4 linked regions of the Synechococcus elongatus PCC 6301 genome follow. The main gene of each other region encodes a partner of the protein of the gene in region 2 in a complex. Links are inferred from orthologs where the notes say so. Each region holds a gene or a part of one and is shown on either strand. Other genes may lie near its edges.

Region 1 (3,097 bases), 170 kb from region 2 along the record:
TTGCAGCAGCCATCAAAGCGCGATCGCTCCGGCGGTCTAGAAGGCCCAAGGCTAGCTCCCGCACACTGTCTTCCGTTTCTTGGCGCAGTAGCAGCAGCAGGGCATCCTGCAAGAGTCGTTGTTCTCCAGGTTCCAATAACTGCTGGTTTTGCAGGCGTTGCAGCGATCGCACGGCCAAAAGGCGTTGCAGAGGATCCGCTGCGGTCAAAGTCGCCAGCGCTTGATCAAAAATCCCTTCGCGATCGCGCTGCTGTTGCTGACTGACAAAGCTGACTAGGAGGGCTGCTAAAGCAAGCAACCCCATGGTTTCCGCAAAGTTGCTAAAGGCCAGCCAAGGTCGTCCTTCCTCGGTCCAGATACTGCTGCTGGTGTAGAGGGCCAAGCTGACGAGGCCGCCGCCACCGGCTGCTAAAAGCCAACGGCGATCGCGACCGCGCAACCAACGCTGCACTTGCTGCTGACGGCGCGACCAATCCAAGCGCTGCAGACGATAGAGCCATAGGGTCGCCCCAGCACCGAGGGTTAACGATAACGACAGTTGCCAGTCCCAGAGGAAGAGCAACAGTAGGCCACCACCGTAGAGTGCTGTTTTCGGAACCGGAAACCGGCGATCGCCCCACGATAAAGGCAGCCGACGAACAGAATGCGGAAGAGGTCGGGAGCGAACAGGCACAGCAGTCACCAAGCATCGCCAGCGCTTCAGGCCCTATTCTACCGATGCCCCTACCGCCCGCCGCAAGTTTCCAAAAGTTGTGCCCGCCCCCACCACCAAAGTGCGATCGCTTAGGTCGCAGTCAGAGGCTGTAGGAACGGGCAATCGACGAGTTCAGGAACGCGATTTAGTAGGCGTCTTGCAGCTCGTAAAAATCGGGTGAGATATAGTCCTTGCGCAGCGGCCAACCCACCCAATCTTCCGGCATCAGAATCCGCTTGAGGTTGGGGTGTCCCTCAAATTGGATGCCGTACATATCGAAGGTTTCACGCTCTTGCCAATCGGCACCTTTCCAAATCCAGAAGACCGGCGGTACTTTCGGATCGTGACGCGGCAAGAAGACCTTGACCCGCACTTCCTGCGGTTGGCTGGCGTCATCGCTGACTTTGGTCAGGTGATAGAAGCTCACCAGATCCTGCCCTGGCCCTAAATCGTAGCCGCCTTGGCACTGCAGGTAGTTAAACCCGTAGGCAAACAGGGCAGCAGCGATCGGCAGCAACACTTCGCGGTCGACTTGAACGATCTCAACCCCGAGGTGGTCGCGCTCTAGGGCAGTATTTTCGAAGCCGTTCTCACTCAACCAGCGAGAGACCGGCCCGGCTTCAACCACGGCCGTTTCGGGCGTTGGCGTCAACTCTTCAGGCACGATCGCGACCCTCCTTCTCAGTCACCGGCAGTTGCGGAGCGACGGCAGCACCGGCAGCAGCGGGCAAGGGACCGGCTTGACGAGCCGCAGAACGCAGATATTCACCCGTCAGCAGCGGAGCCGTGGGCTTCATCTGGTGGGTCGTGCTGTAGTAACGGTTGGTTTGCAGCAGTTTGCCCCGCTCTTGAATCGAGTCGTTCGCAACCTTTTTACGCAGCTTTACGATCGCATCAATGATCGCTTCGGGACGGGGCGGGCAACCGGGAATGTAGACATCCACAGGCAGCAGTTTATCGACACCGCGCACCGTGGTGGTGGAGTCAGCGCTGAACATCCCACCGGTGATCGTGCAGGCGCCCATGGCGATCACATATTTGGGCTCAGGCATTTGCTCATAGAGCCGCACTAGAGCTGGGGCCATTTTCATGGTCACCGTACCGGCTGTGATCAACAAATCTGCCTGCCGAGGGCTACAACGAGGCACCAAGCCAAAGCGGTCAAAGTCGAAACGGGAGCCAATCAACGCTGCAAATTCAATAAAGCAGCAGGCCGTGCCGTACATTAGCGGCCAGAGGCTGGACAACCGTGCCCAGTTATAAAGGTCATCTAAGGTGGTCAGAATGACGTTCTCTGATAGACCTTGGGTGATTTCGGGAGGGGCTGCCGGATTGCGAATCTCGGCGGGGTTCGTCAGGACCATTCCAATGCTCCTTTGCGCCATGCATAGGCTAGACCAACAACGAGGATCGTGATGAAGATCAACGCCTCGACAAAAGCCAGTAACCCCAGCCGATTAAAGGCGACGGCCCAGGGATAGAGGAAGACGGTTTCTACATCAAAGATCACGAATACGAGCGCAAACATGTAGTAGCGCACGTTGAATTGGATCCAAGCTCCCCCGATCGGTTCCATCCCCGATTCGTAGGTCGTCCGCCGCTCCGGTCCTCGACGACCAGGTCGCAGCAAGCGCGAGGCGGTCAGCGAAAGGATGGGGACCAGTGAGCTGATGAGCAGAAAGCCAAGTAGATATTCGTAGCCATTGAGGACAAACACGCCAAACTCCAGGCTGCAGTCGCTATTCCATTTTGCCATCGCCGCATGAACGGCTCGGCAGAAATGCCTAATCTACTGTAGCGATCGCTGTCCCTTGACTCGCAGTCAGAAGGATTGCGATCGCTTATGTTCTACCTCGGTTTCAGCGAAGGGGCTTCCGGCGATTGGCTTATGATCGCCTTTAGTTCTGCGCGATCGCTTGCCAAGATCCTATGGATACACCTGAAGCTTCTACCCCGCTGGCCAACACCGAGCCTGAGCCGGTAGAAGAGGGCACCCCCGAGGCAGCTGCCGAAACGTCGGAGACGAAGCCACTCGTGTTCCTCGATCGTCACGAGTGTCGATCCTGTGGCTACATCTACGAACCCAATGAGGGAGACCCACGCCGCCAAATCGCCGCAGGGACTGTGTTTGAAGAAGTGCCCTCTAACTGGCGCTGCCCAATTTGCGGCAGTCCTCGGAGTCAGTTTCGCAACATTGGTCCCAAGGGAATCCCCTCTGGTTTCAGCGAGAACTTGGGCTACGGCCTCGGCGTGAATACCCTGACCCCAGGCCAAAAAAACCTGCTGATCTTCGGCGCGCTTGGCCTTGCTGTCCTCTTCTTCCTCAGCCTGTACGGCCTGAACTAAACCATCAATTCATCTCTTCGAGTCTTCGCACCATGTCATCGCTCCTGTCTCGATCGC
Region 2 (2,988 bases):
GAAGTGTTCACCGATCAGGTAAATCGCTTCATCGCCACTGGCACCAGGGGTTGGCGTCACCGCCCAAGGGGTCGAAATTACAGTCAGGCTCAGGAGGGCAAAGAGACCGCCACAAACCAGAACCGTCAGCCCTTTGCGCAGCCAATTAAACTTGAGTGGTCGGAAGTCTTCCCGTTTGTTGACCAACATGATCGCAAACAGGATTAAGACGTTGACAGCGCCAACATAAATCAGCACTTGGGCAAAGGCCACAAAGCTGGCATTCAGCAGCAGGTAGAGACCAGCGATGCTGATGAATGCGCCTCCCAGCAAAAAGGCCGAGTAGACAATGTTGCTGCTGAGTACAACACCTAGGGCTGCCAAAACCACCCCAGCCGTCAGGATGATGAATGTAACTAGTTGAACGCCTTCGGCAAGAGTCACGGTCTAGTTCTCCTCGTTAGCGGCAGCAGCCTGCTTGTACTGATCGACGAGTTCTTCGGGACGCTGGCCCGCCCGGGGGCGATCGCTCGGCACCACGTGGGGGTCATACTCGCCTTTGGGCAAGTAAGCGAACTCTCGGAAGGGCGTCACCATTGGATCATCGGTCACTTTGTAGGGCAGACGACCGAGGGCAACATTGTCGTAGTTCAGCTCGTGGCGATCGTAGGTTGCCAGCTCATATTCTTCCGTCATCGACAGGCAGTTGGTCGGGCAGTACTCGACGCAGTTGCCGCAGAAAATACAAGCCCCAAAGTCGATGCTGTAGTTCTTGAGGTCTTTCTTCTTGGTCTCTTTGTTGTAGACCCAGTCCACTACCGGCAGGTTGATCGGGCAGACTCGAACGCAGACTTCGCAGGCGATGCACTTGTCGAATTCGTAGTGAATGCGGCCGCGGTAGCGCTCCGACGGAATCAGCTTTTCGTAGGGATACTGCACCGTGACTGGACGCCGCTGCATGTGGTCAAAGGTAACCCCCAAACCTTGGCCGATCGCTTTAGCAGCTTGGAGACTTTCCTTGGCGTAGTCTCCGACTTGCTTCAGAAATTTCAGCATGATCGTGTTCCTTCAGAACTCTCAAGAAAAGACCGAGACGGACTAGCCCCCAAAGGCCACGGGGAAGGTCAGTTTCAGCGCCGCCGTCACCAGCAAGTTGACCAATGAGATCGGCAATAGGAACTTCCAGCCCAAGTCCAGCAGTTGGTCAATCCGCACCCGGGGCACCGTCCAGCGCAGCAGAATCGCCGTGAACACCAGCAGATAAGCCTTGAGGACCGTCATCGTGATCCCCAGCGCTGCCGTTGTGATCTGCAGAATCGGGTTGGCAGGGTCAACACCGATCCAGTCAGCAACGCGATCGAGGGGAATCGGGAACTCCCAGCCACCCAAGTAGAGGATGGAAACGAGCAGGGCAGAGAGAATCAGGTTGACGTAGGAACCAACATAGAAGAGAGCGAACTTCATGCCGGCATATTCGGTTTGATAGCCCGCGACCAACTCTTCTTCTGCTTCCGGCAAGTCAAAGGGCAACCGCTCACATTCGGCCAGCGCTGCAATCCAGAAGATGATGAACCCCACCGGCTGTCGCCAGATGTTCCACCCCAAAATGCCGTAGCCCGACTGCTGGTCAACGATGTCGATCGTGCTCAGCGAGTTGGACATCATCACCACTGCCAGCACCGCCAGTGCTAGGGGAATCTCGTAGCTAATTGACTGCGCCGCAGCCCGCAAGCCACCGAGGAGCGAATACTTGTTGTTCGAGGCGTAGCCCGACATCAACAGGCCAATCGGCTGGATGCTGGAGAGGGCAATCCAAAGGAAAACGCCAGCACCAACATTGGTAATAATCAGTTCTTGCCCAAAGGGAACGATCAGATAGGACAAGAAGACAGGGATGACGACCAGCGCTGGGCCGATCGTGAACAAGAAGGCATCCGCCTTAGCGGGGATGATGTCTTCTTTCAGAATTAATTTCAGACCGTCGGCAGCTGATTGCAGAACCCCCAGCGGGCCTGCATACTCAGGGCCAATCCGTTGCTGCACCGCCGCTGAAATTTTACGCTCCAGCCACACGGTCACGAGGACCCCTACCGTTGCCGCGATGATCATCAGCAGCATCGGCAAGGGCATCCAGAGAACCTTCGAGAGGCCTGGCGAGAGCCCTAAAGACTCAAGCGATTGAATGAATGTGCCTTGGAGGTCGATCCCTCTGTCCATGGCTACTCCACTGCTGCCGATCATGGGTCACGAGTTGCTGTCAATCGCCGCTTTTGCAGGGAAAAACAGGCTTTTATGACTGTTGCTCAGTATATCGGTAGGCCGATCGCCCTCCCTGCAAAACTGAGCACTTTTGCTTAATTCCAAGATTGGAAGTTGCTATCCAGAAGATTCAAAAAACTGTTCATTCAAGCTGGGACGGTGCGATCAGACCTCACTCGAAGTAGTCGAAGGCCTTGTACCCCGCTTGTTTGATCAGAGCATCGCGCTCCGCCAGATGCAAATCTTCGCGCATCATCTCGCTCACCAACTGTTCAAAACTGATGCGCGGCTCCCAGCCCAGCTGCCGCTTCGCCTTCGAGGGATCGCCCAGCAATGTTTCTACTTCAGTCGGACGGAAGTAACGGGGATCAATCGCCACGATCGCTTGTCCCGTGGCTGGGTTGATGCCCTTTTCCTCCACACCACTGCCCGACCACGCAATTGTCAGACCCACTTCCGCCGCCGCAATTTCCACAAACTGACGCACGGAGAACTGTACGCCGGTGGCAATTACGTAGTCATCCGGTTGCTCCTGTTGCAGCATCAGCCACTGCATCTCGACATAGTCGCGGGCGTGACCCCAGTCCCGTTTGGCATCCAAGTTGCCGAGGTAGAGGCAGTCCTGCAGCCCCAGCTTGATCCGAGCAAGAGCACGGGTAATTTTGCGGGTGACAAAGGTTTCACCCCTCAGCGGTGACTCATGGTTGAAGAGAATGCCATTGCAGGCATAGATGCCGTAAGCTTCGCGGT
Region 3 (2,974 bases), 170 kb from region 2 along the record:
CCGCCGCAAGTTTCCAAAAGTTGTGCCCGCCCCCACCACCAAAGTGCGATCGCTTAGGTCGCAGTCAGAGGCTGTAGGAACGGGCAATCGACGAGTTCAGGAACGCGATTTAGTAGGCGTCTTGCAGCTCGTAAAAATCGGGTGAGATATAGTCCTTGCGCAGCGGCCAACCCACCCAATCTTCCGGCATCAGAATCCGCTTGAGGTTGGGGTGTCCCTCAAATTGGATGCCGTACATATCGAAGGTTTCACGCTCTTGCCAATCGGCACCTTTCCAAATCCAGAAGACCGGCGGTACTTTCGGATCGTGACGCGGCAAGAAGACCTTGACCCGCACTTCCTGCGGTTGGCTGGCGTCATCGCTGACTTTGGTCAGGTGATAGAAGCTCACCAGATCCTGCCCTGGCCCTAAATCGTAGCCGCCTTGGCACTGCAGGTAGTTAAACCCGTAGGCAAACAGGGCAGCAGCGATCGGCAGCAACACTTCGCGGTCGACTTGAACGATCTCAACCCCGAGGTGGTCGCGCTCTAGGGCAGTATTTTCGAAGCCGTTCTCACTCAACCAGCGAGAGACCGGCCCGGCTTCAACCACGGCCGTTTCGGGCGTTGGCGTCAACTCTTCAGGCACGATCGCGACCCTCCTTCTCAGTCACCGGCAGTTGCGGAGCGACGGCAGCACCGGCAGCAGCGGGCAAGGGACCGGCTTGACGAGCCGCAGAACGCAGATATTCACCCGTCAGCAGCGGAGCCGTGGGCTTCATCTGGTGGGTCGTGCTGTAGTAACGGTTGGTTTGCAGCAGTTTGCCCCGCTCTTGAATCGAGTCGTTCGCAACCTTTTTACGCAGCTTTACGATCGCATCAATGATCGCTTCGGGACGGGGCGGGCAACCGGGAATGTAGACATCCACAGGCAGCAGTTTATCGACACCGCGCACCGTGGTGGTGGAGTCAGCGCTGAACATCCCACCGGTGATCGTGCAGGCGCCCATGGCGATCACATATTTGGGCTCAGGCATTTGCTCATAGAGCCGCACTAGAGCTGGGGCCATTTTCATGGTCACCGTACCGGCTGTGATCAACAAATCTGCCTGCCGAGGGCTACAACGAGGCACCAAGCCAAAGCGGTCAAAGTCGAAACGGGAGCCAATCAACGCTGCAAATTCAATAAAGCAGCAGGCCGTGCCGTACATTAGCGGCCAGAGGCTGGACAACCGTGCCCAGTTATAAAGGTCATCTAAGGTGGTCAGAATGACGTTCTCTGATAGACCTTGGGTGATTTCGGGAGGGGCTGCCGGATTGCGAATCTCGGCGGGGTTCGTCAGGACCATTCCAATGCTCCTTTGCGCCATGCATAGGCTAGACCAACAACGAGGATCGTGATGAAGATCAACGCCTCGACAAAAGCCAGTAACCCCAGCCGATTAAAGGCGACGGCCCAGGGATAGAGGAAGACGGTTTCTACATCAAAGATCACGAATACGAGCGCAAACATGTAGTAGCGCACGTTGAATTGGATCCAAGCTCCCCCGATCGGTTCCATCCCCGATTCGTAGGTCGTCCGCCGCTCCGGTCCTCGACGACCAGGTCGCAGCAAGCGCGAGGCGGTCAGCGAAAGGATGGGGACCAGTGAGCTGATGAGCAGAAAGCCAAGTAGATATTCGTAGCCATTGAGGACAAACACGCCAAACTCCAGGCTGCAGTCGCTATTCCATTTTGCCATCGCCGCATGAACGGCTCGGCAGAAATGCCTAATCTACTGTAGCGATCGCTGTCCCTTGACTCGCAGTCAGAAGGATTGCGATCGCTTATGTTCTACCTCGGTTTCAGCGAAGGGGCTTCCGGCGATTGGCTTATGATCGCCTTTAGTTCTGCGCGATCGCTTGCCAAGATCCTATGGATACACCTGAAGCTTCTACCCCGCTGGCCAACACCGAGCCTGAGCCGGTAGAAGAGGGCACCCCCGAGGCAGCTGCCGAAACGTCGGAGACGAAGCCACTCGTGTTCCTCGATCGTCACGAGTGTCGATCCTGTGGCTACATCTACGAACCCAATGAGGGAGACCCACGCCGCCAAATCGCCGCAGGGACTGTGTTTGAAGAAGTGCCCTCTAACTGGCGCTGCCCAATTTGCGGCAGTCCTCGGAGTCAGTTTCGCAACATTGGTCCCAAGGGAATCCCCTCTGGTTTCAGCGAGAACTTGGGCTACGGCCTCGGCGTGAATACCCTGACCCCAGGCCAAAAAAACCTGCTGATCTTCGGCGCGCTTGGCCTTGCTGTCCTCTTCTTCCTCAGCCTGTACGGCCTGAACTAAACCATCAATTCATCTCTTCGAGTCTTCGCACCATGTCATCGCTCCTGTCTCGATCGCGTGTCGGCTGGCCGCTTGGTTTCTTGCTGCTGCCCTTGTTGTTTTGGCTACCGGCGCCCGCTTGGGCGGCCACTGAGGTGGCTCCATCAACCAGTCCTTGGCAAGTGATTGATCTTGGCACCGAGAAAACCATCCTGGATATCGCCTTTACCAGCAACAAACAGCACGGCTGGCTGGTGGGCACCGATCTCGCCCTCTACGAGACTCTGGATGGTGAACAAAGCTGGAGCGAACGGGCCCTCGACTTGGACGAGACCTATCGGCTCAACTCGATCAGCTTCAAGGGCGATGAAGGCTGGGTCGTCGGTCAGCCCTCCCTGATGCTGCACACGACCGATGGCGGCAAAAACTGGTTGCGGATTCCCCTCAGCGAAAAACTGCCGGGTTCGCCCCTGCTGGTTACCGCTCTCGGCAAAGGCGAAGCAGAAATGGCAACGGATGTGGCAGCCATCTATCGCAGCCGCGATGGCGGTAAGAGCTGGCAAGCCCAAGTACCCGATGCTGCTGGCGTGGCCCGCTCGGTCAGCCGCAGTCGTGATGGTCGCTATCTGGCAGTCTCGGCGCGGGGTAATTTCTACTCGACTTGGAAACCCGGGGATACTACCTG
Region 4 (3,092 bases), 2.3 Mb from region 2 along the record:
AGCTGCACCACCAACTGCTTAGCACCGGTCGCCAAAGTTCTGCATGACAACTTTGGCATCATCAAAGGCACGATGACCACCACCCACAGCTACACGCTGGACCAGCGCATCTTGGACGCCAGCCACCGTGATCTACGTCGGGCTCGGGCTGCAGCCGTTAACATCGTTCCCACCACGACCGGCGCTGCTAAAGCCGTTGCTTTGGTGATCCCCGAGCTGAAAGGCAAACTAAACGGGATTGCGCTGCGCGTTCCTACGCCAAACGTGTCTGTCGTTGACTTGGTGGTTCAAGTCGAGAAACCGACGATCACTGAGCAGGTCAATGAAGTCCTGCAAAAAGCTTCTCAAACGACGATGAAGGGCATCATCAAGTACTCGGATCTGCCCTTGGTCTCTTCCGACTTCCGGGGTACTGACGAGTCTTCGATCGTTGACTCCAGCCTGACCTTGGTAATGGATGGCGATCTCGTCAAAGTAATTGCTTGGTACGACAACGAGTGGGGCTACAGCCAACGAGTTGTCGACTTGGCTGAACTGGCCGCTCGCAAATGGGCCGCTTAGGACTTTGTTCAAACCCTCTTAATTTCTAGTCAAGATAGCCTCCCATAACGGGAGGCTTTTTTGTGGCCAAGAGAGAACACCCCAGGAGCCAAGATTCGATCAATCCATCAGGCCCCGATTAGGGTGAAATGACGGATTTTCAATCCCTAGGTTCAGGAATCCAAATGCTATTAGGGCTGAATTTCAGTTGGCTGAAAGCAGAGCCAATCAGCTCGCCACCTATAATTCAGAGAAGTGACGATTAGGAGCGATCGCCGCATGGCTTTGCTGGAGACCCGCACCGAGCCAATGGTGCTCAACATGGGCCCGCATCACCCGTCAATGCACGGGGTTTTACGCTTGATTGTCACGCTGGATGGCGAAAACGTCATCGACTGTGAGCCAGTCATTGGCTATCTCCATCGCGGCATGGAGAAAATTGCTGAGAACCGCTCCAATGTGATGTTCGTGCCCTACGTCAGCCGCTGGGACTATGCGGCGGGCATGTTCAACGAAGCCATCACGGTCAATGCCCCCGAAAAGCTCGCCAATATTCCCGTTCCTAAGCGGGCGAGCTACATCCGGGTGATCATGCTGGAGCTAAACCGGATTGCCAACCACTTGCTCTGGTTAGGCCCCTTCTTGGCGGACGTCGGCGCTCAAACGCCGTTCTTCTATATCTTCCGCGAGCGGGAACTAATCTACGATCTCTGGGAAGCTGCCACAGGTCAGCGCTTAATCAACAACAACTACTTCCGCATTGGTGGGGTTGCTGCTGACCTACCCTACGGTTGGCTCGAAAAGTGCATCGATTTCTGCGATTACTTCCAAGCCAAGGTGGATGAGTACGAACGGCTGATTACCGATAACCCAATCTTCCGTCGGCGGGTTGAAGGTATTGGCGTGATTAGCCGGGAAGAAGCGCTGAACTGGAGTCTGTCCGGCCCAATGCTGCGCGGCTCCGGCGTCAAGTGGGATCTACGCCGTGTCGATCATTACGAGTGCTACGACGACTTTGATTGGGACGTGATCACCGCGGAGGAGGGTGATTGCTTTGCCCGCTACCGGGTGCGCGTTCAAGAGATGCGCGAGTCGCTGAAGATCATCCGTCAGGCTTGCGCTGGAATTCCCGGCGGCCCCTACGAGAATCTCGAAGCGCGGCGAATGGCCGAGGGCAAGAAGTCGGAATGGTACGGCCCTGACTACCAGTACGTCAGCAAAAAAGTCGCGCCGACCTTCAAGATTCCAGCAGGCGAGCACTATGTGCGTCTGGAAAGTGGCAAAGGGGAACTGGGCGTCTTTATCCAAGGGGCGGATGACATCTGCCCGTGGCGCTTCAAAATCCGCGCCCCTGACTTCAACAATCTGCAGATCTTGCCGCAGTTGCTGCAAGGCGTGAAAGTCGCTGACATTATGGCGATTCTCGGCAGTATCGACGTGATTATGGGTTCCGTCGATCGCTAACAACGGCTTGGCTGCGATTCTTCGCTGTCTGACAAGGGTAGCGACAGAGCGGGTTAGGACAAGGGGCTTAAGCCTCTTGTTTCTTCCCTTGAGCCTGTCGCGACTAAAACAATGGCTGCTATCACTAACTGGCAGAGGCTAGAGCCGTGGCAGACTATCAGTTTCAACGCGTGATTCGCTTTGGAGATACGGATGCTGCAGGCGTGGTCTACTTTGCCCAACTGCTGTCGATTTGCCACGAAGCCTACGAAGCCGCGATCGCAGCACTAGGGATTGAGCTTCGTAGCTTCTTTAGCGATCGCGGATCGGTCATCCTCCCAATTGTGCACGCCGAAATCGACTACCAACGTCCGACCTACTGTGGCGATCGCCTAGAGATTGAGTTACAGGCTACCGCTTTGGGTCGCGATCGCTTTCGGGTTGATTATCGTCTCAGCCACAACCATCAGCCAGTGGCCACAGCCCAAACCATTCACCTTTGCCTAGAAAGCCAAACAAGACAGCGATCGCCCTTGCCCGAACGACTTCAGGACTGGTTGCAGATCACTGCCGATTAAAGAACGTCGATTAGCTAGAGCCAGTGCACAGGATAGCGGCGATGATGGCGATCGGGTGCCCAGCGACTATAGAGCGCCGTAATCACGCACAGGAGAATCGATCCGCTCAAAACAGGCAGCAGGATGTAAGCCCACTTCGCTTTGACAATCACTCCGAGGAGAGCAACTGCACCCGCCGGAGGATGGACACAGCGCAACAATTGGGTGAGAGCGATCGTGACACCGACAGCAAAGCCCATGCTCCAAGGGTTAGCACCCAAGAGCAACACACACAGAACAGCAATTAGAGCACCGAGCCCATTGCCCAAAATGACATTGCGCGGCTGCGCCAAAGGACTATTGGGTAAGCCGAACAGCAACACCGAGGTCGCACCCATGGGAGCTGCTACCAAAGGGTAGCCACTCGCTTGGGTCAACCAGCCCAAAAGACCAATACCGACGAGGGCTCCGAGCCAAGATGCCAGCACTTGTTGCCGAGAGTAGCGGGGCTGAATCAGGTCTGATTGCGATCGTTGTTGCTCCCAATGCCAA

The links.
Region 1: the proteins of nuoH (region 2) and SYC_RS01910 are in contact, whole or in part, in a crystal structure (PDB 6Y11), measured with the Thermus thermophilus proteins. The link is inferred for Synechococcus elongatus PCC 6301 from one-to-one orthologs. Residues at the interface, in WP_096411122.1 of Thermus thermophilus: Arg36, Val44, Arg45, Met46, Gly47, Pro48, Asn49, Arg50, Val51, Leu57, Gln58, Ala61, Asp62, Ile64, Lys65, Ile67, Phe68, Lys69, Glu70, Ile72, Val74, Glu223, Ala224, Glu225, His233, Thr234, Glu235, Tyr236, Ser237, Trp241; in WP_096411117.1 of Thermus thermophilus: Arg16, Glu17, Gly18, Leu24, Leu27, Val28, Trp30, Gly31, Arg32, Asn34, Ser35, Trp37, Thr54, Asp55, Ala56, Asp59, Ala61, Arg62, Phe63, Gly64, Glu66, Val67, Phe68, Arg69, Ala70, Ser71, Arg73, Gln74, Ala75, Asp76.
Region 3: the proteins of nuoH (region 2) and ndhC are in contact, whole or in part, in a cryo-EM structure (PDB 6KHJ), measured with the Thermosynechococcus vestitus proteins. The link is inferred for Synechococcus elongatus PCC 6301 from one-to-one orthologs. Residues at the interface, in WP_126985484.1 of Thermosynechococcus vestitus: Gln8, Lys26, Trp29, Leu30, Pro33, Met34, Met37, Leu38, Leu83, Ile84, Phe85, Lys86, Glu87, Asp88, Val89, Leu90, Pro91, Ala92, Thr100, Ala104, Val107, Ile108, Phe111, Leu112, Tyr114, Ile115, Ile125, Ser126, Leu128, Phe133; in WP_126986108.1 of Thermosynechococcus vestitus: Gly6, Tyr7, Glu8, Tyr9, Phe10, Gly12, Phe13, Leu14, Ile16, Cys17, Ser18, Pro21, Ala24, Leu25, Ala27, Ser28, Leu31, Arg32, Pro33, Ser35, Arg40, Leu41, Thr42, Thr43, Tyr44, Glu45, Ile51, Gly53, Ala54, Trp55.
Region 4: the proteins of nuoH (region 2) and SYC_RS12390 are in contact, whole or in part, in a cryo-EM structure (PDB 6ZJN), measured with the Thermus thermophilus proteins. The link is inferred for Synechococcus elongatus PCC 6301 from one-to-one orthologs. Residues at the interface, in WP_096411122.1 of Thermus thermophilus: Ala224, Glu225, Gln226, Glu227, Ala295, Trp297, Phe298, Arg299; in WP_223903221.1 of Thermus thermophilus: Pro35, Ser36, Asp139, Gly141, Ala142.

What each region holds. Positions count from the first base shown.
Region 1 is NC_006576.1:406,654-409,750, forward strand. What follows is about bases 205-3,097. They hold SYC_RS01910 (NADH dehydrogenase subunit K), read right to left. Parts: upstream 2,059-3,097; coding sequence 1,351-2,058; downstream 205-1,350. Other genes in these bases: SYC_RS01900 (hypothetical protein), read right to left, coding at 205-673; SYC_RS01905 (NAD(P)H-quinone oxidoreductase subunit J), read right to left, coding at 840-1,358; ndhC (photosynthetic/respiratory NAD(P)H-quinone oxidoreductase subunit C), read right to left, coding at 2,049-2,411; SYC_RS01920 (rubredoxin), read left to right, coding at 2,624-3,040; SYC_RS01925 (photosynthesis system II assembly factor Ycf48), read left to right, coding at 3,073-3,097. Also shown: more of SYC_RS01900, read right to left, coding at 1-204. UniProt on the Escherichia coli protein: NDH-1 shuttles electrons from NADH, via FMN and iron-sulfur (Fe-S) centers, to quinones in the respiratory chain. The immediate electron acceptor for the enzyme in this species is ubiquinone.
Region 2 is NC_006576.1:241,388-244,375, forward strand. What follows is about bases 138-2,921. They hold nuoH (NADH-quinone oxidoreductase subunit NuoH), read right to left. Parts: upstream 2,197-2,921; coding sequence 1,078-2,196; downstream 138-1,077. Other genes in these bases: SYC_RS01085 (NADH-quinone oxidoreductase subunit J), read right to left, coding at 138-423; ndhI (NAD(P)H-quinone oxidoreductase subunit I), read right to left, coding at 427-1,035; gmd (GDP-mannose 4,6-dehydratase), read right to left, coding at 2,411-2,921. Also shown: more of SYC_RS01085, read right to left, coding at 1-137; more of gmd, read right to left, coding at 2,922-2,988. UniProt on the Escherichia coli protein: NDH-1 shuttles electrons from NADH, via FMN and iron-sulfur (Fe-S) centers, to quinones in the respiratory chain. The immediate electron acceptor for the enzyme in this species is believed to be ubiquinone.
Region 3 is NC_006576.1:407,384-410,357, forward strand. The notes cover bases 1-2,770. They hold ndhC (photosynthetic/respiratory NAD(P)H-quinone oxidoreductase subunit C), read right to left. Parts: upstream 1,682-2,770; coding sequence 1,319-1,681; downstream 1-1,318. Other genes in these bases: SYC_RS01905 (NAD(P)H-quinone oxidoreductase subunit J), read right to left, coding at 110-628; SYC_RS01910 (NADH dehydrogenase subunit K), read right to left, coding at 621-1,328; SYC_RS01920 (rubredoxin), read left to right, coding at 1,894-2,310; SYC_RS01925 (photosynthesis system II assembly factor Ycf48), read left to right, coding at 2,343-2,770. In the rest of the region: more of SYC_RS01925, read left to right, coding at 2,771-2,974. UniProt on the Escherichia coli protein: NDH-1 shuttles electrons from NADH, via FMN and iron-sulfur (Fe-S) centers, to quinones in the respiratory chain. The immediate electron acceptor for the enzyme in this species is believed to be ubiquinone.
Region 4 is NC_006576.1:2,500,686-2,503,777, reverse strand. What follows is about bases 24-2,911. They hold SYC_RS12390 (NAD(P)H-quinone oxidoreductase subunit H), read left to right. Parts: upstream 24-819; coding sequence 820-2,004; downstream 2,005-2,911. Other genes in these bases: SYC_RS12380 (HPP family protein), read right to left, coding at 2,576-2,911; SYC_RS12385 (acyl-CoA thioesterase), read left to right, coding at 2,151-2,561; SYC_RS12395 (type I glyceraldehyde-3-phosphate dehydrogenase), read left to right, coding at 24-561. In the rest of the region: more of SYC_RS12395, read left to right, coding at 1-23; more of SYC_RS12380, read right to left, coding at 2,912-3,092.